4 regions of the Buttiauxella sp. BIGb0471 genome follow, and region 3 is predicted to be linked to each of the others. Evidence: predicted binding sites of a transcription regulator. Region 3 holds the regulator's gene; each other region holds the start of a gene.

Region 1 (7,532 bases), on a different contig from region 3:
CTATCCGGTACTGTCGAATCGAATGCACAGGCTGCACGTGCTGAAAGTATCGCTAAAGCTGTTGATGGCGTGAAAAGCGTCAAAAACGACCTGAAAGTGAAGTAATAGAAAGAAAGAAACTTTCTTCTCCGGTGACAACCACCGGGGAAGTAGGTCAGCAACATCGTTACTCAAATATCGCCAATGAGTGCGCATCTGGCACTCTTCCAGAAGCGATTCGGGTTCAATATGGTTAAGGAGAAGCTTATGTTTCGTTGGGGCATTATTTTTCTGGTCATTGCGTTGATTGCAGCAGCACTGGGTTTTGGTACTCTCGCGGGTACTGCAGCAGGTGCAGCAAAAATTGTCTTCGTGGTAGGTATTATTCTGTTCCTGGTTAGCCTGTTTATGGGTCGAAAACGCCCATAGCAATATTTACGTGCTATAACAATTAGAGACAGACCAAAGAGCCAGTCTATTTAGACTGGCTCTTGCGTTTTTAAGCGACTAATAAATAACCAATAATAAATATCCTTTAGATTAAGGAAAGCAGGGTGGGACAAAGAATACCCGTAACGCTCGGCAATATTTCGCCGCTTGCGCTTCCAAAGTTTCGTCCCGGAAAACTCGCCATTGTTTGTGAAGGCGGCGGGCAGCGTGGGATATTTACAGCCGGCGTGCTGGATGAGTTTATGCGCGCTAACTTCAACCCGTTCGATCTCTTCTTAGGCACCTCCGCGGGCGCACAAAATCTCTCAGCTTACGTTTGCCACCAGCCGGGTTACGCCCGAAGAGTGATCACCCGCTTTACAACCACACGCGAATTTTTTGATCCGCTGCGCTTTGTGCGTGGCGGGCATCTCATCGATCTCGACTGGCTGGTGGAATCGACCGCAGCAAAAATTCCGCTCTCGATGGGCACGGCGGAAAAAATGTTTGAGTCTGGCAAAGCGTTCTACATGTGTGCTTGCCGCAGCGATGACTACACGCCGGGATATTTTTCGCCAGACAGCGGTACGTGGCTGAATCTTCTGAAAGCCTCAAGCGCAATTCCTGGCTTTTACCGCACGGGCGTAGAAATTGATGGTATTGGCTATCAGGATGGCGGAATCAGTGATGCGATCCCGGTGAGAGAAGCGGTGCGTTTAGGTGCTGATACGCTGGTGGTGATTCGTACCGTACCTTCGCAAATGTATTACACGCCAGAATGGTTTAAACGTATGGAGCGCTGGCTTGGTGACAGCAGCCTGCAACCGTTGCTCAACCTGGTGCATCACCATGAAGCCAGCTATCGCGAAATACAGAGCTTCATCGAAAAGCCACCGGGAAAGCTGCGCATTTTTGAAATTTACCCGCCGAAACCGTTGATGAGCTCCGCATTGGGCAGCCGATTACCGGCGCTGAATACCGACTATAAAATCGGGCGTTTGTGCGGACGTTACTTCCTCGCAACCGTCGGGAAATTGCTCACGGATAAGCCGCCAATTAAGCGCCACCTTCCGCGTATTGTGGTTCCAGGGCAGGTGGTCGTTCCGCAGACTGTGGTCACTCAGGAACCATTGTCTAAAGCGGTGATTGAAACGCCGGAAGCCAACGACGCCACTTTCAACAACGAGGATACGGCGTGACAATGACCTTTTACGATACCCATTGTCATTTCGATTTCCCGCCGTTTAGCGATGATCAAGCCAACAGCATCTCACTTGCCGCGCAAGCGGGCGTAACAAAAATCATTGTTCCGGCAATCGAAGCCGATCGGTTTAGTACGGTGCTGGCGCTGGCAGACAACTACCCGGCGCTCTATGCCGCAGTGGGTTTGCATCCGATTGTGATTCATAAGCACCAGGATGCGTCGCTGGCCTTACTCGAACATCACCTGCAACAACGGCCACCTAAACTGGTCGCCATCGGTGAGATTGGGCTTGATCTGTATATGGAAAATCCGCTTTTTGATAAACAAGAAGCGATACTGGATGCACAGCTAAAACTGGCAAAACGCTATGATTTGCCGGTCATTCTTCACTCTCGTCGCACGCACGACAAACTTGCCGCGCATTTAAAACGCCATAATTTACCGCGCACCGGTGTGGTACATGGCTTCTCGGGCAGCCTGCAACAGGCCGAGCGTTTTGTGGCGATGGGTTACAAAATTGGTGTGGGTGGAACGATCACTTACCCGCGCGCCAGTAAAACGCGCGATGTTATAGCACGCTTATCCCTTAGCGCTCTGGTGCTGGAAACGGATGCACCCGATATGCCGCTTAACGGCTGGCAGGGGCAACCTAATCGCCCGGAACGAATTGCCGACGTTTTTCAGACGCTTTGTACATTGCGTTCAGAACCTCCCGAAGTTATCGCGAGTACGATCATTCATAACTGCGATGAATTATTCAAATTGAAATAGTCAGTAACAAAATGTGACGTAGCTCACTTTATAAGACAAACGTTTCTGTGAATGTCTATAAATACGTGATTGCCATTCCATTTCCTGGCCTCCCTACCGCTATAATCCCGCCCGCTAAGGGCTTTAGATCACTTTCCTTTTTCAACTTATACACAGGGATTCTGTATGCAACTACTCATGGGATTGATCGGCATGATCGTTCTGTTGCTGATCGCCGTTTTACTTTCCAGTAATCGCAAAGCGATTAATCTCCGCACTGTTATTGGCGCCTGGATCATTCAAGTCGGTATCGGGGCCTTAATTCTGTATGTTCCGGTTGGTCGTAAAGTGTTGTTGGCCATGTCCGAAGGGGTGGCGAACGTTATCGGTTACGGTAACGCGGGTATCTCTTTCCTGTTTGGCGGGCTGGTTTCGGACAAAATGTTCGAAGTCTTTGGCGGCGGTGGCTTTGTCTTTGCATTGCGCGTTCTGCCAATTATCGTCTTCTTCTCCTCACTGATTGCTGTGCTGTATTACCTGGGCATCATGCAGTTAGTTATTCGCATTCTGGGCGGCGGCCTGCGTAAGGTTCTGAAAACCTCTCGCACCGAATCTCTGTCCGCAACTGCAAACATCTTTGTGGGCCAGACTGAAGCTCCGCTGGTGGTTCGTCCTTATATCGCGACCATGACGCGTTCAGAACTGTTCGCAGTCATGTGTGGTGGTCTGGCATCTGTTGCTGGTTCTGTTCTGGCGGGTTACGCGCAAATGGGCGTTCCACTGGAATACCTGATTGCCGCGTCCTTCATGGCGGCACCTGGCGGCTTGCTGTTCGCTAAAATCATCCTGCCTGAAACTGAAACGCCAAACGATGCGCCTGAACTGGAATCGATGAAAAACGATCCTGATCGCCCGGCAAACGTGCTGGATGCAGCGGCATCAGGTGCGGCGTCAGGTATGCAGCTGGCCCTGAACGTGGGTGCAATGTTGCTGGCGTTTGTGGCGTTGATTGCTCTGCTCAACGGTATGCTTTCTGGCATTGGCGGCTGGTTCAACTACCCGCAACTGTCTATGGAACTGATTCTGGGCTGGGTGTTCTCACCGCTGGCGTGGGTTATCGGTGTGCCATGGAGTGAAGCGAATGTCGCGGGTTCCTTCATCGGTCAGAAACTTATCATCAACGAATTTGTTGCGTATCTGAACTTCGGTGAATACCTGAAAGATGATGCAACCGTTGCGGCAGCAGGCCTGCAAGTTCTGTCAGATCACACCAAAGCAATTATTTCCTTCGCACTGTGTGGCTTTGCTAACCTTTCTTCTATCGCCATTCTGATTGGTGGCTTGGGAAGCATGGCGCCAAACCGTCGTCATGATATCGCGCAGTTGGGTCTGAAAGCGGTCGCCGCAGGTACGTTGTCTAACCTGATGAGTGCAACCATTGCCGGGGTCTTCCTGTCACTATAAAAACGGCGATGTTAAAATTATAACATCCCTGTGAAATCAATGGCTGACGCTTGCGTCGGCCATTTTTTATTTTTGAACGGCATTTTTACGTTATCCAACGTTGTTAAATCACATATACTGTAGAAAGCATGTAATTACATCTTTGGCTTTTGTGATGCTATACACAAAACCATCAGGATTGTGAATGTTATAATTATAACATCGCAACTGATTCTATATCTTTTGTTGGAGAGTGTTATGACCGATTTAACTGCAAGCAGCTTACGCGCCCTGAAATTGATGGACCTGACTACCCTGAATGACGATGACACCAATGAAAAAGTGGTCGCACTTTGCCATCAGGCCAAAACAGCGGTGGGTAATACTGCGGCGATTTGTATTTATCCGCGCTTCATTCCAATTGCGCGTAAAACTCTGAATGCACAGGGTACGCCTGATATCCGTATTGCAACCGTCACCAACTTCCCGCATGGCAACGATGATATCGAAATCGCCCTGGCGGAAACACGTGCGGCTATCGCTTACGGCGCGGATGAAGTTGACGTTGTGTTCCCATACCGTGCGTTGATTGCGGGTAACGAGCAAGTCGGTTTTGAGCTGGTGAAAGCCTGCAAAGAAGCTTGTGCAGCGGCGAACGTTCTGCTGAAAGTGATTATCGAAACCGGTGAGCTGAAAGAAGAAGCACTGATTCGCAAAGCATCTGAAATCTCTATCAAAGCAGGTGCTGATTTCATCAAAACTTCTACTGGTAAAGTGCCAGTCAACGCTACACCAGAAAGCGCTCGCATCATGATGGAAGTGATTCGTGATATGAATGTCGCGAAAACGGTTGGTTTCAAACCTGCGGGCGGTGTGCGCACTGCTGAAGATGCAGCACTGTTCCTGTCTATCGCTGATGACCTGTTTGGTGCTGACTGGGCGGATTCCCGTCACTACCGCTTTGGCGCATCCAGCCTGCTCGCGAGTCTGTTAAAAGCTCTGGGCCACGGCGACGGCAAAAGCGCTAGCGGCTACTAATCTCTTCCTTTGCGGCGGTTTCCCCGCCGCATTTCACCTGATGAACTCAGGGGGTTACCTTGTTCCTCGCTCAAGAAATTATTCGTAAAAAACGTGATGGTCATGCGCTTAGTGATGATGAAATTCGTTTCTTCATTAATGGCATTCGCGATAACACCATCTCCGAAGGGCAAATTGCAGCACTTGCAATGACCATTTTCTTCCACGACATGACTATGCCAGAACGCGTATCACTGACCATGGCGATGCGAGATTCAGGAACCGTGCTGGACTGGAAGAGCCTTAATCTGAACGGCCCTATCGTTGATAAACACTCAACGGGCGGCGTGGGTGATGTGACGTCCTTAATGCTTGGCCCAATGGTGGCGGCATGTGGCGGGTACATCCCAATGATTTCTGGCCGTGGTTTAGGCCACACTGGTGGTACGCTCGATAAACTCGAAGCAATCCCAGGCTTTGATATTTTCCCGGACGATAACCGTTTCCGCGACATCATCAAAAATGTCGGCGTGGCGATTATCGGCCAGACAAACTCGTTGGCACCGGCTGACAAGCGTTTCTACGCCACGCGTGACATTACCGCGACCGTAGATTCCATTCCGCTCATCACCGCATCGATTCTGGCGAAGAAACTTGCCGAAGGCCTGGATGCTCTGGTGATGGACGTGAAAGTCGGCAGCGGCGCATTTATGCCAACGTATGAGCTTTCTGAATTACTCGCCGAAGCGATTGTCGGCGTGGCGAACGGCGCAGGCGTGAAAACCACAGCACTGCTGACCGATATGAACCAGGTGCTGGCTTCCAGCGCGGGTAATGCGGTGGAAGTTCGCGAAGCGGTGCAATTCCTGACCGGCGAATACGTTAACCCGCGTCTGCATGAAGTCACCATGGCACTGTGCGTGGAAATGCTACTTTCCGGCAATCTGGCAAAAGATGACGCCGAAGCACGCCAGAAACTGCAAGCGGTGCTCGATAACGGTAAAGCGGCTGAAGTCTTTGGTCGCATGGTTGCGGCGCAAAAAGGCCCGGCTGACTTCGTTGAAAACTATGCGAAATATCTGCCAACTGCGGTACTGAGCAAAGCTGTTTATGCCGATCGTGCAGGTTTCGTGGGCGAAATGGACACCCGTGCTTTAGGCATGGCGGTGGTTTCCATGGGCGGTGGTCGTCGTCAGGCATCTGACACCATTGATTACAGCGTGGGCTTCACTGATATGGCTCGCCTGGGCGACAGCGTTGACACTACTCGCCCGTTGGCCATTATTCACGCCGCCAGCGAAAACCAATGGCAGGAAGCCGCTCGAGCGGTAAAAGCGGCAATCAAAGTGAACGATACACAGCCCGCAGAAACGCCAGTTGTATATCGCCGTATCAGCTAAATGCTGGCATACTGATCTGATCACTTTTTGAAACGCTTACGGGCGTTTCAGGCGCAATGACGCAGGAGAAATTATGAAACGTGCATTTATTATGGTGCTGGACTCTTTCGGTATCGGCGCAACAGAAGATGCAGCAAAATTTGGCGATGTTGGCTCTGATACTTTCGGGCACATTGCGCAGGCGTGTGCCAAAGGCGAAGCAGACAAAGGCCGTAAAGGCCCGCTGAGTTTGCCAAACCTCACCCGTCTGGGTCTGGTGAAAGCGGCCGAAGGTTCTACCGGTAAAATCCCGGCAGGTATGGACGGTAACGCAGAAGTTATCGGTGCATACGGTTGGGCGCATGAACTGTCATCAGGTAAAGATACGCCGTCTGGTCACTGGGAAATCGCCGGTGTTCCTGTGTTGTTTGACTGGGGCTACTTCTCTGACACTCAAAACAGCTTCCCGCAGGAATTGCTGGATAAACTGGTTAAGCGTGCAAATCTGCCGGGTTATCTCGGTAACTGCCACTCTTCCGGTACGGTAATTCTGGATGAGTTGGGCGAAGAGCATATGAAAACCGGCAAGCCGATTTTCTATACCTCTGCTGACTCGGTGTTCCAGATTGCCTGCCATGAAGAAACCTACGGCCTGGATAAACTCTACGAGCTGTGCGAAATCGCCCGTGAAGAGTTGACCGAAGGCGGCTACAACATTGGTCGTGTTATCGCGCGTCCGTTTATCGGCGACAAAGCAGGTAACTTCCAGCGTACTGGCAACCGTCATGATCTGGCTGTTGAACCGCCAGCGCCGACCGTGTTGAAAAAACTGGTTGATGAGAAAAATGGCCAGGTTGTTTCCGTGGGCAAAATTGCGGATATCTATGCTGAAGTGGGTATCACCAAAAAAGTGAAAGCGACCGGTCTGGATGCGCTGTTTGATGCCACCATCAAAGAGATGAAAGAAGCGGGCGACGACACCATCGTGTTCACCAACTTCGTTGATTTCGACTCTTCTTACGGCCACCGTCGTGATGTTGCAGGCTATGCTGCCGCACTGGAACTGTTTGACCGCCGCCTGCCAGAACTGATGGAACTGCTGAAAGAGGATGACATTCTGATCCTCACGGCTGACCACGGTTGTGACCCAACCTGGCAAGGCACAGACCATACTCGCGAACACATTCCGGTCCTGATTTACGGCCCGAAAGTGAAAGCTGGCTCGCTGGGCCACCGTGAAACGTTTGCCGATATCGGTCAGACGGTTGCTAGCTATTTCGGTACTTCTCCGATGGACTACGGCAAGAACATGCTGTGATTTCGACGGGTGG
Region 2 (7,532 bases), on a different contig from region 3:
GCCAGAATCAGAAGCAGGCTCGCAGCGGAGATAATACGTTTCATAAATCCTCGGTGTCTGGATAACCAGACGGTTGCATAGCGTTTGTAAACAGTTTTAATGATTTAGCGGATGAATATACTTTCCTTCGCCACCTGAACATGCAACGCGGAATCTGTGAGGTGGCACAGAGAAGTAATTCTTGAACGTGCGGGTCAGTGTCTGTTGCGACTCAAACCCATAGCGCTCTGCTAAGTACAGAATCGGCTCGTTGCTTTCTTTAAGCTTGAGGGCGATTTCCGTCAGTTTTCGATTACGGATGTATTGGCCTAACGAATGACCGGTCTCTTTTTTAAACATCCTTTGCAGGTGCCACTTCGAGTAACCAGAACGCTGTGAAACCTTCTCAAGGGAGAGGGGGTTTTCCAGGTTCTCTTCAATCCAGTCCAATATGCTTTGTATTGTTATTGAATCATTGTTCCGTCTGGACATCGTTTCACCTCTTTTCAGGTTTACGGTAATACCTTTGTTAACAGTTGATAAAGCGTGTCGACTTCATCAGCGGTCAGATTTTTTATCAGTTCCTGGTGCATGCTTTTCCCCAAAAGGCTGCGGCATTTCTCGCAAAGCGTGGCTCCTTCCGGAGTCAGTCTTATCAGCACACCACGTTTGTCGTTGGGATTCGGTAAACGCGCGACCCATCCTTTGCAAATCAGGCGGTCTAACATGCGGGTTAACGCACCGAGGTCCACAGAAAGCGATTTCTTCAACTCCATCGGGGTAATGCATTCTTCGCGATAGATGGTGCAGAGCACTTTAAATTGGGTCGAGGTGACATCCAGCGGGGAAAGATGCTCGTTGAGCAGGCGCTCCTTGTACTGGTTAACCATATAGATCAGTTGTCCGAGAGGGATCATTTCATTGAACAGATCGTTTTTATCTTTCACTATGGTTGCCCAGGCAAGTATATTTAATCACGGCAGATATTATTGCTCAGGCAAGCATAAGTCAACGTTATGAATCAGTGATGACACGAATAGCTAAAACGGTTCAGTTTTTAACATTGATACAATTCTGATAACCAACGCGGGACAGGTTGGCTGCTATACTCAGCAGCGCAAAAAGACACCGAAATAAAGGACAGCAGATGATGGATTTGGTTAAGGCTATTGGGCTGGGGTTAGTGGTATTACTGCCGCTTGCTAACCCGTTGACCACAGTAGCATTGTTCCTCGGGCTTGCCGGAGATATGAACAAGAAGGCGCGTGATAAAACCTCGTTGATGGCATCCATCAACGTATTCATCATCATGATGGTTGCGTACTACGCCGGGCAAGTTGTGATGAATACGTTTGGTATTTCCATTCCCGGTTTGCGTATCGCTGGCGGTTTAATTGTTGCGTTTATTGGTTTCCGCATGCTTTTCCCGCAACAAAAAGTCCATGAGTCTCCGGAGGCTCACAGCAAAGCGGAGGAGCTTGAACAAGAACCGGATACCAATATCGCCTTTGTCCCACTCGCCATGCCAAGCACGGCCGGGCCGGGTACGATTGCGATGATAATCAGTTCTTCTTCAACCGTGGAACACGGTGTGAACTTCCCGGGTTGGGTTGTGCTGGTGGCTCCGCCAATCATTTTTGCACTGGTTGGCCTGATTCTGTGGGGAAGTTTACGCAGTTCCGGGGCGATAATGCGGCTGGTAGGTAAGAGCGGGATTGAAGCGATTTCTCGTCTGATGGGCTTTTTATTAGTCTGTATGGGCGTGCAGTTTATTATTAACGGCATACTGGAAATAGTGACCCATTTCCCGGCAAGTTAAGCGGTAAAAAGGGCGACGGTTTATTGCCGTCGCCTTCATTTCATTAATGGTTATGCTGTTCTTCTAAAGATACCGGCCAGCGGCGGAAAATTAATACTGACCCAATCAGGGCGACCAGAGCAGGCACGGCTCCCACCATGCCAATGCTGGACATCTCAAAATGCAGGCTCACCTGGTTACCGACTAACGCGCCCGCGCCAATCCCGATATTGAAAATCCCCGAGAATAGCGCCATCGAAACGTCGGTTGCATCCGGCGCCAGCGCCAGAACCTTCACCTGCATTCCCAGCGTGATAACCATAACCGCGATGCCCCAGAACAGACACAGAATGGTTAAATTCACGGTACTTTGCGCAGACGGTAACAACAATGCCAGGCACAAAACCAATAGCCCAGTGGAGCTGCTGACCAGTGTCGATGAATGTCGGTTGCCCAATTTGCCGAACATCACGCTGCCAATAATTCCGGCACCACCCAACACTAACAGCAGGAAAGTTGCCATATTGGCGCTCAAGCCGGCCACGTTTTGCACGAACGGTTCAATGTAGCTGTAGGCGGTGTAATGCGCGGTGACGACCACAGCGACTAACGCATACAAGCTCACCAACGCCGGGCGTTTGAACAGTTCAGGCACACTTTTCAGCGAACCCGAATGCTCGCTTGGCAATTTTGGCAGCAGCTTAATGACGTAGAACAGTGTCAGGGCGGCGATTGCGCCAATGCCTAAGAAGGTGGTGCGCCAGCCGAAATATTGCCCCACCATGCGCCCGAGCGGCAAACCTAAAACCATTGCCAGCGCGGTACCTGTAGCAATCAGGCTCATCGCCTGGGCCTTTTTACCGGCAGGAGCCATACGAATGGCCAGCGATACGGTAATCGACCAGAAAATCGCGTGGGCAAAGGCGATACCAATGCGGCTGATCACCAGTACGGTGAAATTCCAGGCGGCAAAAGAGACGACGTGGCTGGCGATAAACAGAGCGAAAATGCAAATCAACAACCGCTTACGCTCGACCTTATTGGTCAGCAACATAAACGGCAGCGACATCAGCGCGACCACCCATGCGTAAATCGTCAGCATGATCCCGACTTGCGGCGTTTGCATACCAAAACTATCGGCGATGTCAGAAAGCAAACCCACCGGAACAAACTCCGTGGTATTAAAAATAAAGGCGGCGACCGCCAGCGTAACGACGCGTAACCATGCCGTTTTGCGTGATACGTTGCTTGTTGTCATAGATGGGTTTCGCGCTGATAAATGAAAGGTTTGGTGAGCAGGCGATCATAAAACCATCAATCCAGCCATACAACTGATTTTGTGATTTAACTCTCATTTTATTGTTCCGCGAATCACGTAAGGCGTGGCATGGTAGATGTCATCAGGCCACACAGGAAGAAAAGACCATGCAGCAAATTGATTTTTATATGGTTGATGCGTTCACCGATACCACTTTCGGTGGCAACGCCGCGGCGGTATGTCCACTCACCGAATGGTTGCCAGATGAAACATTACTGGCGATGACACGCCAGCATAACCAGTCGGAAACAGCATTTTTTATTACCACCGACAGCGGTTTTGAATTGCGCTGGTTCACCACGCAAGGGGAGATCAATCTTTGTGGCCACGCGACTCTGGCTTCGGCTCATGTGATTTTCGAGTACCTGAATTACCCGGAAACCACGATTCATTTTGAGACACGCTTTGTTGGCCCGCTTACAGTGACGCGCAATGGCGACTGGTTGACGCTTGATTTCCCGGCGTCGGGCAGTGAGCCCGTTGAGCCGCCGCAGTTGCTGCTGGACTCGCTCGGTATCAGCGAATACCAGGAAGTGCGGCTGGGGCGCACCTATACCGTGTTGCTCGCGAGCCAGGCGCAGGTTGAGGCGATTAATCCTGATTTTGATCTGATGCGTCAACTGGATCAAAAAGTGTGTATCACCGCGCCCGCGCAAACAGAAGGCTATGATTTTGTCAGCCGTTTCTTTTCTCCGAAGGCGGCGCTGACAGAAGACCCGGTTACCGGGTCGACTCACACTATGTTGATTCCGTACTGGGCAGAAAAGTTGGGTAAAACGCAGATGCTGGCGCGTCAGGTTTCCGCGCGCGGCGGGGATATACGTTGCCAACTGGTGGGCGACAGGGTGTTAATGTCCGGCCAGGCGACCACCTATTTAGTCGGCAAAGTATTACTGCGCTAAGACGTTTGCTCAAGCAGCCCGATAAACGCATCAAGTTGTCGGGTTTTTGCCCCTCGTCGCCAGATTAGCCAGGTGTTGAGATAACGCCAGTCAGCAGGCAACGGCGATATCGACACCTGGTGGCTGCCGGGCATGCTTTCCAGCATGCTGCGCGGCATTAGCGCAATACCCGCTCCGGCAATCACGCACGCCAGCATTCCGTGATAAGACTCCATTTCATGAATTTTGCCCGGCACCGAGTGGTGGGCGTGAAACCAGCTTTCAAAATGCCTGCGGTACGAACAGTTGGCGCGAAATGCATAAATGCTGACGCCGCTGACCTGGTTTGCATCCGTAATAGCGTCATGATCCGCCGGGGCGACAATCACCATTTCTTCTTCGTAAACCGCAATACCGTCAAGGGAAGGATGCAATATCGGGCCGTCGACAAAGGCCGCCGATAGCCGCCCATCCAACACGCCATCAATCTGATCGCCCGAAGGCCCGGTGGCAAGCGAGAGCTGAATTTTCGGGAAACGCTGGTTAAACATCGCGAGCAAACCCGGAATCCGCACCGCTGCGGTGCTTTCCAGCGAACCTAGCGGCAGCGTTCCTTGTGGCTCGTCACCGGAAACCGCCATCCGCGCTTCATCAACCAAAGCCAGAATACGTTTGCTGTAGCTGAGAAAACTGTGCCCGGCTGGGGCCAGGCGCAAGCGTTGGTTTTCGCGAATAAACAACTCAACTCCGAGATCTGCCTCAAGCTGTTTAATGCGCGTGGTGAGATTGGACGGCACCCGGTGAACCTTCGCCGCTGCCGCGCTGATGCTGCCGGTTTCCGCTACCGCATTAAACATTTCAAGCTGCGTGAGATCCATAAACCTTTCTCGTTACGTGAATGACTCGCTCATTATTATTCATTTTTCATGATTGTCACGCAGGTTTAAGGTATGGGCATAACGCGAACACAGGAGCAACCATGAACCATCACGCTATTTCAATGAACCCGGCCACCGGCGAGCAGCTTTCCGCCATACCGTTTGAAACGCCCGAGCAGCTCGATACCGCGCTGGCGGGGAACCACGCGGCATTTAACGTCTGGCGGAATATGCCGCTGGCTCTGCGGGCGGATAAATTACGCCACCTGGGCGCGGCGTTGCGTCATCACGCTGAAGCGCTGGCACAAATGATCACTGCAGAAATGGGTAAGCCGATTACCCAGGCTCGTGCGGAAGTGGCGAAAACGGCGAATTTGTGTGACTGGTATGCAGAACACGGGCCAGGCATGCTGGCAACCGAAGGCACTCTGGTGGAAAACCATCAGGCGGTGATTGAGTACCGGCCTTTGGGTGCCATTCTGGCGGTGATGCCGTGGAACTTCCCGCTTTGGCAAGTCCTGCGCGGTGCGGTGCCGATTCTGTTGGCGGGCAACAGTTACGTTCTCAAACATGCGCCAAACGTCATGGGATGCGCGTTACTGATTAAAAAAATGTTCGCCGAAGCGGGATTTCCGCAGGGCGTGTTTGAAGTAATTAATGTCACGCCTGAAGGGGTGAGCCATGCGATTAAGGATGCGCGAATTGCGGCTGTCACCGTAACGGGAAGCGGGCGTGCGGGGGCGGCGATTGGTGCGCAGGCAGGTGCTGCATTGAAAAAATGCGTGCTGGAACTCGGCGGTTCAGACCCGTTTATCGTGCTCAATGACGCTGATATTGATGAGGCGGTGAAGGCGGCAGTTGCAGGGCGATTCCAGAACACCGGGCAAGTCTGTGCGGCAGCGAAACGCTTTATCATCGAAGAAGAGATTGCGGACACATTCACCCAGAAGTTTGTTGCAGCCGTTCAGGCGCTGCAAATCGGCGATCCCACTCTTGATACAACCACTATCGGCCCGATGGCGCGTTACGATCTGCGTGATGAGTTGCATAAACAGGTGACAACGTCACTTGAACAGGGGGCTAAATTACTGCTCGGCGGCGAGAAAATGGCAGGCAAGGGCAATTTCTACGCGCCAACCGTTTTAGCGAATGTCACGCCTGATATGGTGGCATTTCGTGAAGAGTTGTTTGGCCCGGTGGCGGCTATTACCAGAGCGCGCAATGCGGAACATGCCCTGGAACTGGCAAATGACAGTGACTTTGGCCTTTCAGCCACGTTATTCACCTCTGATACTCATCTTGCCGATGACTTTGCGGCGCGTCTTGAATGCGGTGGCGTGTTTATCAATGGCTATAGCGCCAGCGATCCACGTGTGGCGTTTGGCGGCGTGAAGAAAAGTGGCTTCGGGCGCGAGCTTTCGCATTTTGGACTGCATGAGTTTTGTAATGTGCAGACAGTATGGAAAGACCGCCGCTAGTTGCTGATATACTGGCGGGCGTAAAATACCCGCCAATCAGGAGTTTGCAGTGCCAGGTCTGTTAGATAATCAATTGCTGGAAGATATTCTCGCCCAGGTTCGCCCGCTTATTGGCCGCGGTAAAGTGGCTGATTACATTCCAGCTCTGGCAGAAATTCCCGGCAACAAACTGGGAATTTCAGTGTGTACCGTCGATGGTGAAGTTTTTAGCGCAGGGGATGCGACGGAACGTTTCTCGATACAGTCCATTTCGAAAGTGCTGAGTCTCACGCTTGCGATGGGGCGTTACGATGAACATGAAATCTGGCAGCGCGTGGGGAAAGAGCCTTCGGGACAACCGTTTAACTCTTTGCTCCAGCTAGAACTTGAACAAGGCAAACCGCGCAACCCGTTTATCAATGCGGGCGCGTTAGTGGTGTGCGATATGTTGCAGACTCGCCTGAGTGCGCCGAAACAGCGTATGTTGGAAGTGGTGCGCGCGTTGGCGGAACAACCCGATCTGGCTTACGACGGCAGAGTCGCTAAATCTGAGTTTGAACATTCGGCGCGTAATGCCGCGATTGCCTGGTTGATGAAATCCTTCGGTAATTTTGATAACGACGTGATTACCGTGCTGCACAATTACTTCCATTATTGCGCGCTGAAAATGAGCTGTCTGGAGCTGGCGAAAGCGTTTCTGTTTCTGGCAAATCAGGGGCGGGCATTGCATCTTGATGAACCGATTATCACCGCACAGCAAGCGCGGCAGATTAACGCGTTGATGGTGACGAGCGGCATGTATGACGGTGCTGGTGAATTTGCGTATCGGGTAGGGATGCCGGGGAAATCCGGTGTTGGCGGCGGGATCATTGCTATCGTTCCGCATGAGATGTCTATTGCGGTCTGGTGCCCGGAGCTGGATGCATCAGGAAACTCGCTTGCCGGTACCGCGGCACTCGAAATCCTGGCTCAGCGAATCGGGCGTTCAATCTTTTAAACTGCAAGCCTGGCATATTTGTCTATATCGATTGAGCCACAGGCCGTACCAGATATAATATGCTAAGCTAAAAATTATTTTTTGCACTCATACAGTTGTATTAAATCATTGCGCAGTGCACGTATAAATACGAGTCAAAATAGCATGGCTAATTTAGCTAAGTTTATGTTCTGTTCGCCTGAAAAACGGTTGGCTAACGCCGTTTCTATTTTTGTCATTACGAC
Region 3 (7,532 bases):
ATGAAACGCATTTATCACTCGGGCGAAACTGAAGACGGAAGCTACTTCTTAAACTGGCTCAGTACCCGTTATGGCAAAGTGCCGACTGCGGCAGTGGGGTTTTCCCTCGGCGGGAACATGCTCGCTTGTTTATTGGCAAAACAAGGTGCTGACTGCACGCTACAGGCCGGTGTCATAGTTTCAGCTCCTCTGATGCTGGAACATTGCAGCGCGCATATCGAAAAAGGATTCTCCCGCGTTTATCAGCACTATCTCCTGAATCTGCTGAAGAAAAATGCCGCGCGCAAGCTCAGAAGCTATCCGGGGTCTCTCCCTGTTGATATGCGTCAGCTTAAAGGAATGCGCCGTCTGCGCGAGTTTGATGATTTGATTACGTCAAAGATTCACGGCTTTGCTGATGCTATCGACTACTACCGCCAATGCAGCGCGATGCCGTTACTGCCGCAAATCAAAACCCGGACGCTGATCATCCACGCCAAAGATGACCCGTTTATGGATCATCATGTGATCCCGGATAAAGCCATATTGCCTGCTAATATCGAATACCAACTTACGCGCTACGGTGGGCATGTTGGGTTTGTTGGTGGGACGTTACGCCGCCCTGAAATGTGGCTTGAGCAACGCATCCCGCAATGGCTGTCTCAATTTTTGGACCAGTAATATGATGATTCCCTGGCAAGACCTGCCTCCCGAAACGCTTGATAATCTGATTGAATCCTTTGTATTACGAGAAGGCACAGATTATGGTGAACAAGAGCGCTCACTTGAGCAAAAGGTGGCTGATGTTAAGCGCCAACTGCAAAGTGGTGAAGCGGTACTGGTATGGTCAGAACTTCATGAAACGGTGAATATCATGGCTCGCGGGCAATTTCGCGGCTAAGCCTGCCTATACTGCATAATACAACTGCCTTCACCCAACCAAACTTGCTACTACGCATGGAGTTGTTGCCTTATGTCAGCCAAACATCCGGTTATTGCCGTAACAGGTTCCAGCGGCGCGGGAACGACCACCACCAGCATCGCCTTTCGTAAAATCTTCCAGCAATTAAACCTACGTGCAGCTGAAGTTGAAGGCGACAGTTTCCATCGTTTCACACGTCCTGAAATGGATATGGCGATTCGTAAAGCGCGCGACCTTGGCCGTCATATCAGCTACTTCGGGCCGGAAGCCAACGACTTCGGCTTGCTTGAACAAACGTTTATTGAGTACGGCAAAACCGGGCAGGGTAAATCACGTAAATATCTTCATACCTATGATGAAGCCGTACCCTGGAATCAGATTCCCGGCACGTTTACTCCATGGCAACCGTTACCAGAACCGACTGATGTTTTGTTTTATGAAGGCTTGCATGGCGGAGTCGTTACCCCGCAGCACGACGTCGCCAATGCCGTCGATTTACTGGTTGGCGTAGTGCCGATTGTCAACCTGGAGTGGATTCAAAAACTGGTGCGCGACACCAGCGAGCGCGGTCATTCCCGTGAAGCAGTAATGGATTCCGTCGTGCGTTCGATGGACGATTACATCAACTACATCACGCCGCAATTTTCGCGCACGCACATCAACTTCCAGCGCGTACCGACGGTAGATACCTCTAACCCGTTTGCCGCACGCGGTATTCCATCTTTAGATGAAAGTTTTGTCGTGATTCATTTTCGCGGTCTGGATGATATCGACTTCCCGTATTTGCTCGCCATGCTGCAAGGCTCATTTATTTCCCACATCAATACATTAGTGGTGCCGGGCGGCAAGATGGGACTGGCAATGGAATTGATCATGACGCCGTTAGTTAAGCGCCTGGCGGAAGGTCGGAATATCAATAATTAGGGCGGCTAAACACCGCCCTTTTACTTCACTCTAGCCTTCAATCACTTCGTAGCTATGGGTGATGTTTACGGCTTTTTCCAGCATCAACGCAACGGAACAGTACTTCTCAGCAGACAAGTCTACCGCACGCGAAACTGCATTATCTTTCAATTCCTTGCCTGTCACGATGAAATGCAGATTAATATGCGTGAACAGACGCGGCGCTTCCTCGCGGCGCTCGGAGGTCAGTTTCACTTCGCAATCAGTCACGTTGTAGCGGCCTTTTTGCAAAATAGAAACCACGTCGATTGCGCTACAACCACCAGCGGACATCAGAACCATTTCCATCGGACTGGGTGCTTTATCGCCAGAATTACCGTCCATCAGAATCTGGTGTCCAGAAGCGGACTCCCCAAGGAAGGTTAACCCTTCAACCCACTTCACTCGTGCTTGCATGTTGCTTCTCCCGTTGAAAAAATTGTCTTTCAGAGTACGCAGATTCAGCAAATCTGGCAATGGAAGGCGACCTGCGTCAAGCTGAAACGAGACAATAGGAGACACTTGTCAAAAGCTATGCTAAAACAATCCAGATGCAACATCGATACATTGACGTTATGCATGTATGCAGAGGACATCACTAATTACAGGCAGCAAGAATGACTTGCATGCCATCTCCCCAAGGTGGGGAATATTCTAATACTTGCAACGCCAGACAGGATGTTTAGCGTCCTGTCGTTGGTAGCCAGTTATAAAACAGAGGATAACCGCGCATGGTGCTTGGCAAACCGCAAACAGACCCGACTCTCGAATGGTTCTTGTCCCATTGCCACATTCATAAGTATCCATCGAAGAGCACACTGATTCACCAGGGTGAAAAGGCTGAGACGTTGTATTACATCGTCAAGGGTTCTGTGGCTGTTCTGATCAAAGATGAAGAGGGCAAGGAAATGATCCTCTCCTATCTGAATCAGGGCGATTTCATTGGCGAGTTAGGGCTGTTCGAAGAAGGTCAGGAACGTAGTGCCTGGGTTCGTGCTAAAAGTGCCTGCGAAGTGGCTGAAATTTCATATAAAAAATTCCGCCAGCTCATTCAGGTCAATCCAGACATTTTGATGCGCCTGTCTTCACAGATGGCTCGCCGTCTGCAAGTGACATCTGAGAAAGTCGGTAACCTGGCATTCCTGGATGTGACTGGTCGTATCGCGCAGACACTGCTGAACCTGGCTAAACAGCCTGATGCAATGACCCACCCGGACGGTATGCAGATTAAAATTACCCGTCAGGAAATCGGTCAGATCGTGGGTTGCTCTCGCGAAACCGTTGGTCGTATCTTGAAAATGCTGGAAGATCAAAATCTGATCTCTGCTCACGGTAAAACGATCGTCGTTTACGGCACTCGTTAATCTCCGTCTCAAAAAAGGCGTGTTGCTTCATAACACGCCTTTTTTGTCTCTAAAAAACTAAATCCGAAACCCGATTAATTGAAGCTGCAGCAAGGCAGCAAGTGAGTTCATCCCGATGAGCTTACTCAAGTAAGTAATTCGGGTGGATGAACGCAGCTAACGCCGCTGCAGCTTTAAGTAAGAAGGGTTTATGTGGCGAAGACTGATCTACCATCCTGAAGTTAACTACGCACTGCGGCAAACGCTGGTGCTGTGCCTTCCGGTGGCAGTAGGTTTGCTCTTTGGCAATCTCCAGTCCGGCCTGCTTTTCTCTTTAGTCCCTGCCTGCTGCAACATTGCAGGGCTTGATACTCCCCATAAACGCTTCTTCAAACGCCTGATCGTCGGCGGTAGCCTGTTTGCCGTCAGCAGTTTGATCATGCAGCTTTTATTGCTTTATACCTCCGTGCCGTTGCCGGTGATATTGGCTGTGATGGCGCTATTGCTGGGCGTCACAGCAGAAATCAGCTCCCTGCATGCTCGTCTGCTTCCCGCCTCACTCATTGCCGCGATCTTTACACTCAGCATGGCGGGGAATATGCCCATCTGGAAGCCAATGCTGCTGTATGTCAGCGGTACAATTTGGTACGGCGTGTTTAACTGGTTTTGGTTCTGGATGTGGCGCGAGCAGCCACTGCGCGAATCATTAAGCTTGCTCTATCGCCAACTGGCGGATTACTGCGAAGCCAAATACGGGATGCTCACGCAGCATACCGACCCTGAAAAAGCGCTGCCTCCGCTCCTGGAGCGGCAGCAAAAAGCCGTTGACCTGATCACGGTCTGCTACCAGCAATTGCACATGCTGGCGGCAAACCAGCAAAATGGCTACAAGCGCTTGTTACGTGCGTTTCAGGTCGCTCTGGATTTACAAGAACACATTTCCGTCAGCCTTCACCAACCTGCCGAAGTGCAAAAACTGGTTGAGAAAAGCCACGCTGAAGCCGTGATTCGCTGGAACGCGCAGACCATTGCAGCGCGTTTACGCGTGCTGGCTGACGACATTCTTTATCATCGGTTCCCGCAGCGGTTCACGATGGATAAACAGATTGATGCCCTTGAGAAAATCGCGCGTCAAAATCCGGATAACCCGGTTGGGCAATTTTGCCATTATCACTTCAGTCGGATTGGCCGAGTTTTACGCACCCAGCGCCCGTTGTATATCCGTGATTTGATGGAAGACCGGCAGCGTCGTTTGCCACTTTGGGCAGCACTGAAAAGCTATTTATCTTTGAAATCCGCCGCGCTGCGTAACGCCGCCAGATTAGGTGTAATGCTGACCATCGCCAGTATTTTGGGGGGATTTTTACATCTGCCTAAACCTTACTGGATTTTGATGACGGTAATGTTTGTGACGCAAAACGGCTATGGCGCAACCCGGGTGAGAATTCTTCACCGGTCGGCAGGCACCATTGCAGGTTTGGCGATAGCGGGCATCGCGCTGCACTTCCACTTTCCGCAAGATATCGCGCTGGCCGCGATGTTGGTCATTACGCTGGTCAGCTATTTGTTCATTCGTAAGAGTTACGGCTGGGCGACAATTGGCTTTACCGTCACGGCGGTTTACACCCTGCAACTGATCACCCTCAGCGCCGAGCAGTACATCGTTCCGCGCTTAATAGATACGCTACTCGGCTGCCTGATTGCCTTTGGCGGCATGGTATGGCTGTGGCCACAATGGCAAAGTGGTTTGCTGCGCCAAAACGCCCACGATGCTCTGGAGCGCGATCAGGATGCGATTCGCCTGATTCTGAGCAGTGACCCGGAACCCACGCCGCTGGCGTATTCGCGAATGAGGGTCAACCAGGCGCACAATGCCTTATTCAACTCGCTCAACCAGGCGATGCAGGAACCTGGATTTAACTCGCACTATCTTGCCGATATGAAACTGTGGGTGACGCACAGCCAGTTTATCGTCGAACACATCAATGCGATGACCACACTCGCCCGCGAACACAACATGTTGACGCCGGATCTCGCCCAGCATTATTTGCAATCGTGTGAAATTGCGCTGCAACGATGCCAGCAGCGGCTTCAGTATGATGGGCCTGGGGAAACCAATGATGCGAATATTCTCGACCCACTGGAAGGGCTTCCGAGCGGGCCGCTAAGTACCATGGAGCAACATTTACAGCGGGTGTTGGGCCACCTCAGCACCATGCATACCATATCTTCGGTTGCATGGCGCCAGCGGCCACATCACGGAATCTGGCTTAGCCGCTTACGGCGCTCCAATTAACGCATGATTAAGCGTTAACGACTTTTGCGACCGCTTTGGCAAAGCGCGTCATACCGTCTTCGATATCTGCATCTTCAACAATTAACGCCGGGGCAAAACGCATGACGTCTGGCCCCGCGTTCAAGACCATCACGCCCGCTTCTGCCGCCGCATACAGGAACTCCCGGGCACGGCCTTTATAGTGAGGTTTCAGTTCAGCGCCGATCAATAAGCCCATGCCGCGAATATCGCTGAACACGTCGAATTGCTCGTCGATTTGCTGCAAATGCTTAACGAACTGCTGGCGCTTCGTCGCAACGCCTTTCAAAACTTCAGGCGTATTGATGATGTCAAATGCCGCACCTGCAACGGCACATGCCAGCGGGTTTCCACCGTAAGTTGAACCATGAGTGCCAACATGGAACGCAGAAGCAATTTCCTGAGTCGTCAGCATGACGCTGACCGGGAAGCCACCGCCGAGTGCCTTCGCGCTGGTCAGAATATCTGGTGTCACGCCGTAATGCATATACGCAAACAGCTCGCCAATACGCCCCATCCCGCACTGCACTTCATCGAATACCAGTAACGCTTTATGCTCATCGCACAACTCGCGCAAGCCTTGCAGGAATTCTGGGGTTGCTGCCGTTACACCGCCCTCGCCCTGAATCGGCTCGACCACGACCGCACAAGTATGGTCATCCATCACCGCTTTCACTGCATGCAAGTCGTTAAACGGCACATGAATAATATCGGCTGGCTTCGGGCCAAAGCCGTCGGAATACTTCGGCTGGCCGCCTACAGAAACGGTAAACAGCGAACGACCGTGGAAGGCATTATGGAAGGCAATAATTTTGGTTTTATACGGACTATGGCGCGTAGAAGCGTAGTAACGAGCCAGTTTGAAGGCGGTTTCGTTGGCTTCGGTACCAGAGTTCATAAACAGGACGCGTTCAGCAAAAGTAGCATCAATCAGCTTGCGGCCCAGGCGCAACGCGGGTTCATTGGTGAAAACGTTGCTGGTATGCCATAGCGTTTCGCCCTGACTTTTTAACGCTTCCACTAACGCCGGGTGGCAGTGACCTAGCGCTGTGACGGCAATCCCGCCGGCGAAATCAACGTACTCTTTACCTTGCTGATCCCAAACACGACTGCCCTTGCCTTTCACCGGGATAAACTCCGCCGGTGCATAAATCGGCAAAATCACTTCATCAAAAGTAGCGCGGGTAATTGCTGATTGTTCGGTTGCCATTAATTGCCATCCCATTTTTACGCAAGAACAGACATGAAAATATAATCATGAAATATGCATAAAAAATCATTATCTGGCAATAAAAAATCAACGATTGAGGAAATTGGCTAACAACTGATGTCCCTGCTCACTGAGAATACTTTCCGGGTGGAATTGCACACCCTCCAGCTCAAGCTCGCGGTGACGTATCCCCATAATCTCTTGCTTATCCGTCCAGGCCGTCACGTCAAAGCAGTCGGGTAACGTTGCGGGGTCGATAACCAAAGAGTGATAGCGCGTGACGGTAAGGGGATTATTCAGGCCGTGGAACACGCCAGAATTGTTATGCGTAATAGCGGAGGTTTTGCCGTGCATTACTTTTTCAGCACGCACAATCGTCGCCCCAAATGCCTGGGCAATCGCCTGATGACCAAGGCATACCCCGAGAATCGGCAACTGCCCGGCGAAATGCGTAATCGCCGCAAGAGAAATCCCTGCTTCGGTGGGCGTGCAGGGGCCTGGCGAGATAACCAATTTTTCTGGGGCTAACGCGCTGATATCAGAAAGGGTCAGCTCATCGTTACGTTTCACCACCACTTCTGCACCTAATTCGCAAAAGTACTGATAAAGGTTCCAGGTGAATGAGTCGTAGTTGTCGATAAGCAGTAGCATCGCGGCTCCAGGGTAAAAAAGAACCGCGCTATTCTATTCGCTTTCGCGCGCTTCGCTCACCACTTTAGTGAAAATCTCATTGAGCAGCGTCAAATCACCCAATGCCCCGGCCTGATTCGCCGTTGCCCAAGCTTCAGGCGCTACGTCTTTCCAATCGAGGATGTAACCAGC
Region 4 (7,532 bases), on a different contig from region 3:
AGGTGAAGTGGTTTCTTCGACTACCGGCTGGACAACGTATTGGGGAATGAAGGCGCGGCTATGGTGGGCGGCCTTATAATCTTGTGAATTTGCGCACCATTACGGTGCGCAAATACCTCTTATGGGGCATAAGAGAACCGCTGTTTCAATCCCATTTTTCGCGTTATTTAATCACTTTCGCTTATTATCCAGCTTGTTAGCGCATCTGGTCGGATGTTTCTCAAAAGTGGCAAGCATATTGCAATTCTTAGAGAGACATCACTGCCGAGACTGGCGTTGGCATTCCGTGTAGGAGGCAAAATGAATTTAAGACGACTGAAGTACTTCGTAAAAATCGTCGATATTGGTAGCCTGACTCAGGCCGCAGAAGTGCTGCATATTGCGCAGCCCGCGCTGAGTCAACAGGTCGCTACCCTTGAAGGTGAAATGGATCAGCAACTGTTAATTCGTACTAAACGCGGCGTAACGCCAACAGAAGCAGGGAAAATCCTCTATACCCATGCGCGGACGATTCTGCGCCAGTGCGAGCAGGCACAGCTTGCCGTTTGCAATGTGGGCCAAACTTTAGGTGGGCAGGTCTCTATCGGACTTGCGCCTGGCACTGCAGCTTCATCTATCACCATGCCTCTATTACAGGCAGTACGTGCGGAATTACCCGACGTGCTGGTCTATCTGCATGAGAACAGTAGTTCTGTCCTGAATGACAAGCTGTTAAGCGGCCAGCTTGACATGGCGGTCTTGTATGACCGTTCTCCAACGGCGGGCATTACCAGCCAACCGTTACTCAAAGAGGAGTTGTTTCTTGTCGGCACCCGCGACTGTCCAGGTCAGACAGTCGATCTCGCTGCGGTGGCCGAAATGAACCTATTCCTGCCGCGCGACTACAGCGCAGTGCGTAAACGGGTTGATGAAGCGTTTTCACTGCGCCGCCTGACGGCAAAAATTACCGGTGAGATTGATTCTATTTCGACGCTGACCGCCGCGATTGCCAGTGGTATGGGCGTGACCGTGTTGCCAGAATCTGCCGCGCGGTCGCTGGTGAGTTCCGCAAATGGCTGGATGGCACGTATCACCAGTCCGTCGCTGAATTTGCCGCTTTCGGTTAATTTGTCGGCCCGTACGGCTTTATCGCCGCAAGCCCAGGCCGTTAAAGACATTTTAATGTCGCTGGTGGTTCGCCCGACGCAGGAAAGCCGCGAGTTGTTACTGGTCGGCTAATTAGGCTTATGTCTAAATCGAATAAGTTGCTGGTTTTTATTATTTGTTATATCCGGGTTGCCACTTTAACAATAGTGTAAAGAACGGTCATGCCCCGGGGGCAATGTGAACTTCCAGCAACTTAAAATTATCCGCGAGGCGGCACGACGGGACTACAATCTCACCGAAGTCGCTAACATGCTTTTCACTTCGCAATCGGGCGTCAGTCGTCATATTCGTGAGCTGGAAGAAGAACTCGGTATCGAGATTTTCATCCGTCGTGGCAAGCGTTTATTAGGCATGACGGAACCGGGAAAAGCGCTGCTGGTGATTGCGGAACGCATCCTCAATGAAGCCAGTAACGTGCGCCGTCTGGCCGATGTCTTTACTAATGACGCCAGCGGCGTACTCACGATTGCGACCACCCATACCCAGGCGCGTTACAGCCTGCCGTCGGTGATCAAATCTTTCCGGGCGCTATTTCCAGAGGTGCGGCTTGAGCTGATTCAGGGAACGCCGCAAGAAATAGAAACGCTTTTGCATAACGGTACGGCAGATATTGGCATTGCCAGTGAGCGCCTGAGTACCGATCCTTTAGTTGTCGCTTATCCCTGGTTTCGTTGGTATCACACGTTGCTGGTGCCGCGCGGTCATCCACTGATTCATGCTAATCCCCTTACGCTTGACGATATCAGCCGCTGGCCGATTATTACCTATCGCCAGGGTATCACCGGACGTGCGCGCATAGACGAAGCTTTTAATCGCCGTGGTTTAACGCCGGATATTGTTTTGAGCGCGCAGGATTCCGACGTGGTGAAAACTTATGTTGAACTGGGATTAGGCATCGGTCTGGTGGCGTTTCAGGCAAGCGGCGATGACGGGGAGTTAGTCAGGCTCGACACTCGCCATTTATTTGATGCTAACACCGTATGGCTGGGCCTCAAGCGTGGGCAGTTGCAGCGCAATTACGTCTGGCGTTTTATCGAGTTATGTAACCCGGAGCTTTCCGTCGCCGATATTAAACGCCTGGCGCTGGAGCCAGAAGAAACGGTGCTGGATTATGAAATCTGACGAAAGCTTAACGGAGGGTTATATTTAAGCTATCTACATCACGTCAAATAATAGGGAAATTATGATCCGTTTGTCCTCGCTTGCCCTGGTGCTTGCTACCGTTACTCATAGCGCACTGGCGGTGACCTATATGCTTCCGCCAGAGGGTAGCCGCCTGGTCGGGGCACCGTTGACCATCTCCGTTCCGGAAGGGAATACTCAGCCGCTGGAGTATTTTGCTGCGCTTTACGGACAGGGCTTTAGCAATATGCTGGAGGCTAACCCAGGTGTTGATCCCTTCCTGCCAAAAGCCGGAACTCAGTTGACCATTCCGCAGCAAATGATTCTGCCGGATACCGTACGCCAGGGCATCGTGATTAACGTCGCCGAAATGCGGCTTTACTACTACCCGGAAGATAGCAATACGGTGGAGATTTTGCCGATTGGTATTGGCCAGGCCGGGCGCGAAACTCCGCGTAACTGGGTGACGAAAGTGGAACGTAAGCAGGAAGCTCCCGCCTGGACACCAACAGCGAATACTCGTCGCGAGTACGCAAAAGAGGGTAAAACACTGCCAGCATTCGTGCCGCCAGGTGAAGATAACCCGATGGGGCTATATGCGATTTATATCGGTAAGCTGTACGCCATTCACGGCACTAACGCTAACTTTGGTATCGGCCTGCGAGTAAGTCAGGGCTGTATCCGCCTGCGTAAAGACGACATTAAATATCTGTTCGATAATGTCCCGGTAGGGACGCGCGTGCAGCTGATTGACCAGCCGGTGAAAACAACCGTCGAGCCAGACGGGCGGAGTTGGCTGGAAGTGCACGAGCCTTTGTCGCGTAACCGTGCGGAGTTTGAATCTGACAGAAAAGTCCCGCTGCCAATGACTTCGGCACTCAACAATGTCACGCAGGGTTCTGGCGTGGATGCCAGCGTGGTGAGTGCTGCACTGACCCGTCGTTCCGGAATGCCGGTGCTGATTAGTTCTGAATGAGAAAGCAAAAAGCCCGCTTAGTTTCCTAAGCGGGCTTCTTAAATTTGGCTCCTCTGACTGGACTCGAACCAGTGACATACGGATTAACAGTCCGCCGTTCTACCGACTGAACTACAGAGGAATCGTTTGAACGAGGCAAATAGTATCGTGACGTTCAAAAAGAGTCAACGACAAAAATAACGCATTGATTCAAATGATTAAATTAAATCCAGATTGTCGAATTAATGCACCGTATTTCCACTGGATGCTGCTGCATTTTCACTCTCACGCAAGCGTAACAATGGGTTCTGACCATAAAACTGGCAAAACCGTTGATAAAGCGCTGGGAAGCGTGGCGCGAATAGCTCAGGCGCACTGAAAAAATACTCTGATAGCACGGCAAAACACTCAGCCGGTTCAGACGCCGCGTAGGCATCAATGCTGGCGGCGTTTTCACCCACCATGTCAATCTCATCCTGAATATTGCTCATAGCAGCATGGAGATCGTGTTCCCAGCCTGCGACCTCGCGTAACGCTATCAACGGAATGCCGCTGGCGCGGTCGCCATTGCGCATATCCAGTTTATGAGCCACTTCATGGAAGACCAGGTTAAAACCAGAGGCGTCAAAAGAGTCCTGTACATCCAGCCAGTTCAGGACAATTGGGCCTTGCTGCCAGCTTTGCCCGGATTGCACAATGCGCTGGTTATGCACCAGGCCAATATCATCTTCCCATTCATCGTCGACAACAAATGGGGCAGGGTAGATGAGGATTTCGTGAAAACCGTCCAGCCACTCAATACCCAGTTCAAGTATGGGCAGGCAGAACAGAAGCGCGATACGCGCGCTTTTCAGCTCATCGAGTTCAAAACCCTGCAAAGGCACCAGGCGTTTTTGCTGCAAAAAACGATCGGCCAGACGAACCAGCTTTTCTTGCTCGGCATGGGTGAGCGTTGCCAGAACTGGAATAGCTAATGCCTGCTCCCACGGCAATGCCGTGACAGCGGATGAATCACTTGATTTCCAGGGCCACTTAATCATGTTACTCGCTCGCAAAGTCATCTCTTGAACGGAAAACTACTATACCGTGACTGTGAAAGTGCCGCACTAATGTGGCACATGGCAGCGACCAGAACAGGACCGCCTGAGAAGCGGATTATCGCGCTTTCTCTGTGACATTATTCAACCACTTACTGGTTTTTCGTTCAACGACGCGAGTCACAGGTTGATGCGAGAGAGGTAAATTATTTCATTTGAGAATAGTTGGAGGGGAGATATATGTTTTTGTTATGGGATAAATCGGTGTTTATGTGGTGGGCTGAAAGCAAAAAAGCCTGCTTACGCAGGCTTTTGAATTAACAAGCAACCGTATTGATCGAGATTAGAACTGGTAAACCAAGCCAACACCTACAACGTCATCGGTAGAGATGACGTTAGCTTTGTAGAAGGAGTCATCGTTATCCAGCAGGTTGATTTTGTAATCAACGTAGGTAGAGAAGTTTTTGTTGAAGTAGAAGTAAGAGCCAACAGAAACGTATTTAACCAGGTCTTTGTCATTCCAGTCGCTGTTATTAGAAACATCACCCATCAAGTCCTTACCTTTAGATTGCAGGTAAGAAATCTCTGGGCGCAGGCCGAAGTCGAACTGATATTGCGCAGTCACTTCAAAGTTCTGGGTTTTGTTAGCAATACCGTAATTACCAAATGGTGTCATGTTGCGAGTTTCAGCATACATAGCAGCCAGATAAATATCGTTGGCGTCATACTTCAAACCTACAGTCCACACATCAGCATTTTCACCACCCGCCATCAACACGCCAGCGCTGCGAGTTTGCTCATTGGTACGGTCTGACGAAGCATATGCAGCGCCTGCACTGAAGCCCATGCCGAAGTCATAAACTGTTGAAAGACCCCAGCCATCGCCATTCTGGAAGCGAACATCGCGGCCGTTATTGGTGCCTTCCTGGTCTTCGTTTGCATTAGTACTTTCGTTATTGCCCTGATATTGCACAGCAAAACTCAAGCCATCAACCTGGCCGAAGAAGTCGCTGTTACGGTAAGTGGCAACGCCGTTTGCACGGCCGGTCATAAAGTTGTCAGTCCAGGTGTATGAGTCGCCACCGAATACTGGCAGCATATCTGTCCAGGCTTCAACGTCGTATACGACGCCATAGTTACGGCCATAATCAAATGAGCCGTAATCGCCAAATTTTAAACCAGCAAATGCCAGACGCGTAAATGCGCTCTTGCTGTTATCACCATCCTCGGTGTTATTAGCGAACATTTTGTATTCCCACTGACCATAACCCGTCAGTTCGGAAGTAATCTGTGTTTCACCTTTAAAGCCGATCTGGGTATAGGTACCGTCGCCGTCATTTCCTACATTGTCAGAGAAAGTATGACGAGCATCAACCTTGCCGTAAAAATCTACTTTATTACCATCTTTATTATAAATTTCTGCCGCATTTGTAGCGCCCATTGCCAATAAAGCGGGGATCACTAATGCCAGTGCTGTTCTTTTCATTTATCTATTCCTTTAAATCATAATTATTATGAATGATGAGTTATTTAACGCCCTCAATAACCGCAATGATCTTATTACAGATAGTTCCATTTATTTATAATTAAACATGTAACTGTGTTATTTGAAATAAGACAAAATGTTTCTTGATGGTCATTGTGTATGTTATTGAAATATATGAATTAAAATTTATTTTAAGATGCTTCTGATATTTTTTGCGCATGGTTTTAGTGGTATGAATATAAAAATATTATTTATTTTAAAAGTTACATCGTCGCGCAGGGCGATTTATTTTTTATCGGGGATTTGTTTTTCATTTTAATATTTAAGCGATGCTTTATAATTTATTTATTGCCTATTAAATATTAATTAAATGGGCGACTGAATAATATCCAGATGTGGTTTTATTGTTAACTTCATGATAATCAACATTATATGTTACATATTTTAAGATAATTCCTAATAAAAAAGAGGGCCCGGGACTGTCAAAAAATGGCAAAAATGTGATAAAAATCACATCAGGAAGATGGGACCCCATCGAAGAACAAAAGCTAAACAATTGGGAGAGTTATGTCAGACGTTATGGATGCGAAACCAACCCGTACACCGGGTGGTAAATTGGCGTTGTGGTTGTTCTATGGGTTCTGCCTGTATACGGTTTGGTCAGTGTTACGATATTTTTGGGTGGTCAGTGATGTTACCGACGGCGATATGGGCTCGCTCGGCGGAAAACTACTCGGTGCTTTGATGGGCCTTTTGGTTCTTGGTTCGGTGGCGGCGCTATTAGGCTGGCTTGCCTGGTATACGCGCGCCCGGTAAATAAATCGTGCCAAAGTGGATTGTTGTCGGCGTGGAACTTGCTAATTTTGTGATCCTGTACTCATATTAAGTACCGGGTCCAGCTGCGAAGTAAGGAGTACGTATGCCGATAGCCCACTGGCAAGCGCGTTTTGAAGAGTATTTGCAACACAACTGGTTGCAGGACGATAAAGCCCACGACGTGGCTCATTTTCGTCGCGTATGGAAAACGTCACAACAGATCATGGCTACGACAGAAGCGGATCGATTAGTTGTCCTAACCGCCTGCTATTTCCATGACATCGTCAATTTGCCAAAGAACCATCCGGAACGACATCTTGCTTCTACCCAGGCTGCGCAAGAGACACTACGCATTCTGGACACGACATTTCCCGATTTCCCACACCATTTGTATGATGCGGTAGCCCACGCCGTGCGTGCACATAGTTTCAGCGCCGGAATTGCCCCTCAAACACTTGAAGCAAAAATCGTGCAGGATGCAGACCGCCTTGAGTCACTAGGGGCGATTGGCCTGGCACGCGTTTTCTACACCTCTGGCGCACTCGGGCGGCCTCTGTTTGATAGCGAAGACCCGCTGGCTAACGGGCGTGAGCTTGATGATGCCACATACGCCCTGGATCATTTCCAGAAAAAGCTCCTGAAATTACCAGAGACTATGCAAACCGAAGCAGGGCGAGAGCTTGCCCGTTATAACGCCGATTTTTTAGTGAGTTACATGGCTAAGTTGTGTGCCGAACTGAAAGGTGATTACTGCGGTATAGAGCAAGAAGTCATGCAGCAATTTTCATCCCAAAAACATTCCTCATAAAAGCGTCGAATTAAAACAAAAGGGATGCCCGCGATACTGGCGGGCCGCTCTCATTCTCTCTGGGTCAAATCAGTGATAGAGTGACACTCTCTTTTCCCGAATATGGTTCATGATGAACGACTTCGACGCGATTGCCGAACAACTCTCACAACAATCTCTGCG

Evidence for each region. The regulator CRP, encoded in region 3, controls carbon source genes, mostly activating them, when cyclic AMP is high. The targets are predictions, from matches to a motif close to ATGTGANNNNNNTCACAT.
Region 1: a site for CRP is predicted at 4,011-4,028, ahead of deoC (deoxyribose-phosphate aldolase). Genes of this name have one in related genera too.
Region 2: a site for CRP is predicted at 3,115-3,132, ahead of M2371_RS05815 (PhzF family phenazine biosynthesis protein). Genes of this name have one in related genera too.
Region 4: a site for CRP is predicted at 6,245-6,262, ahead of drpB (cell division protein DrpB). Genes of this name have one in related genera too.

The regions. Positions count from the first base shown of each region.
Region 1 is NZ_JANUEU010000003.1:473,221-480,752, reverse strand. Features, by position in the region: gene osmY (molecular chaperone OsmY) at 1-105, shown strand, start outside; gene M2371_RS12955 (DUF1328 domain-containing protein) at 247-408, shown strand; gene M2371_RS12950 (patatin family protein) at 534-1,607, shown strand; gene M2371_RS12945 (TatD family hydrolase) at 1,604-2,383, shown strand; gene M2371_RS12940 (NupC/NupG family nucleoside CNT transporter) at 2,549-3,826, shown strand; gene deoC (deoxyribose-phosphate aldolase) at 4,064-4,843, shown strand; gene deoA (thymidine phosphorylase) at 4,903-6,222, shown strand; gene deoB (phosphopentomutase) at 6,296-7,519, shown strand.
Region 2 is NZ_JANUEU010000001.1:1,229,908-1,237,439, reverse strand. Features, by position in the region: gene marB (multiple antibiotic resistance regulatory protein MarB) at 1-44, opposite strand, end outside; gene marA (MDR efflux pump AcrAB transcriptional activator MarA) at 97-471, opposite strand; gene marR (multiple antibiotic resistance transcriptional regulator MarR) at 492-926, opposite strand; gene M2371_RS05825 (MarC family NAAT transporter) at 1,127-1,798, shown strand; gene M2371_RS05820 (sugar transporter) at 1,842-3,035, opposite strand; gene M2371_RS05815 (PhzF family phenazine biosynthesis protein) at 3,203-3,997, shown strand; gene M2371_RS05810 (putrescine utilization regulator PtrR) at 3,994-4,854, opposite strand; gene sad (succinate-semialdehyde dehydrogenase) at 4,956-6,332, shown strand; gene glsB (glutaminase B) at 6,382-7,308, shown strand; gene M2371_RS05795 (sensor domain-containing diguanylate cyclase) at 7,453-7,532, shown strand, end outside.
Region 3 is NZ_JANUEU010000004.1:13,078-20,609, forward strand. Features, by position in the region: gene M2371_RS13945 (hydrolase) at 1-660, shown strand, start outside; gene M2371_RS13950 (YheU family protein) at 662-880, shown strand; gene M2371_RS13955 (phosphoribulokinase) at 953-1,825, shown strand; gene M2371_RS13960 (OsmC family protein) at 1,856-2,260, opposite strand; gene crp (cAMP-activated global transcriptional regulator CRP) at 2,575-3,207, shown strand; gene M2371_RS13970 (YccS/YhfK family putative transporter) at 3,398-5,482, shown strand; gene M2371_RS13975 (aspartate aminotransferase family protein) at 5,490-6,710, opposite strand; gene pabA (aminodeoxychorismate synthase component 2) at 6,798-7,361, opposite strand; gene M2371_RS13985 (putative adenosine monophosphate-protein transferase Fic) at 7,395-7,532, opposite strand, start outside.
Region 4 is NZ_JANUEU010000001.1:619,271-626,802, forward strand. Features, by position in the region: gene M2371_RS02850 (protein disulfide oxidoreductase) at 1-79, shown strand, start outside; gene nac (nitrogen assimilation transcriptional regulator NAC) at 301-1,218, shown strand; gene cbl (HTH-type transcriptional regulator Cbl) at 1,324-2,268, shown strand; gene ldtA (L,D-transpeptidase) at 2,330-3,244, shown strand; tRNA gene M2371_RS02870 (tRNA-Asn) at 3,290-3,365, opposite strand; gene mtfA (DgsA anti-repressor MtfA) at 3,466-4,263, opposite strand; gene ompC (porin OmpC) at 4,604-5,746, opposite strand; gene drpB (cell division protein DrpB) at 6,326-6,562, shown strand; gene M2371_RS02890 (phosphohydrolase) at 6,666-7,370, shown strand; gene M2371_RS02895 (DNA cytosine methyltransferase) at 7,483-7,532, shown strand, end outside.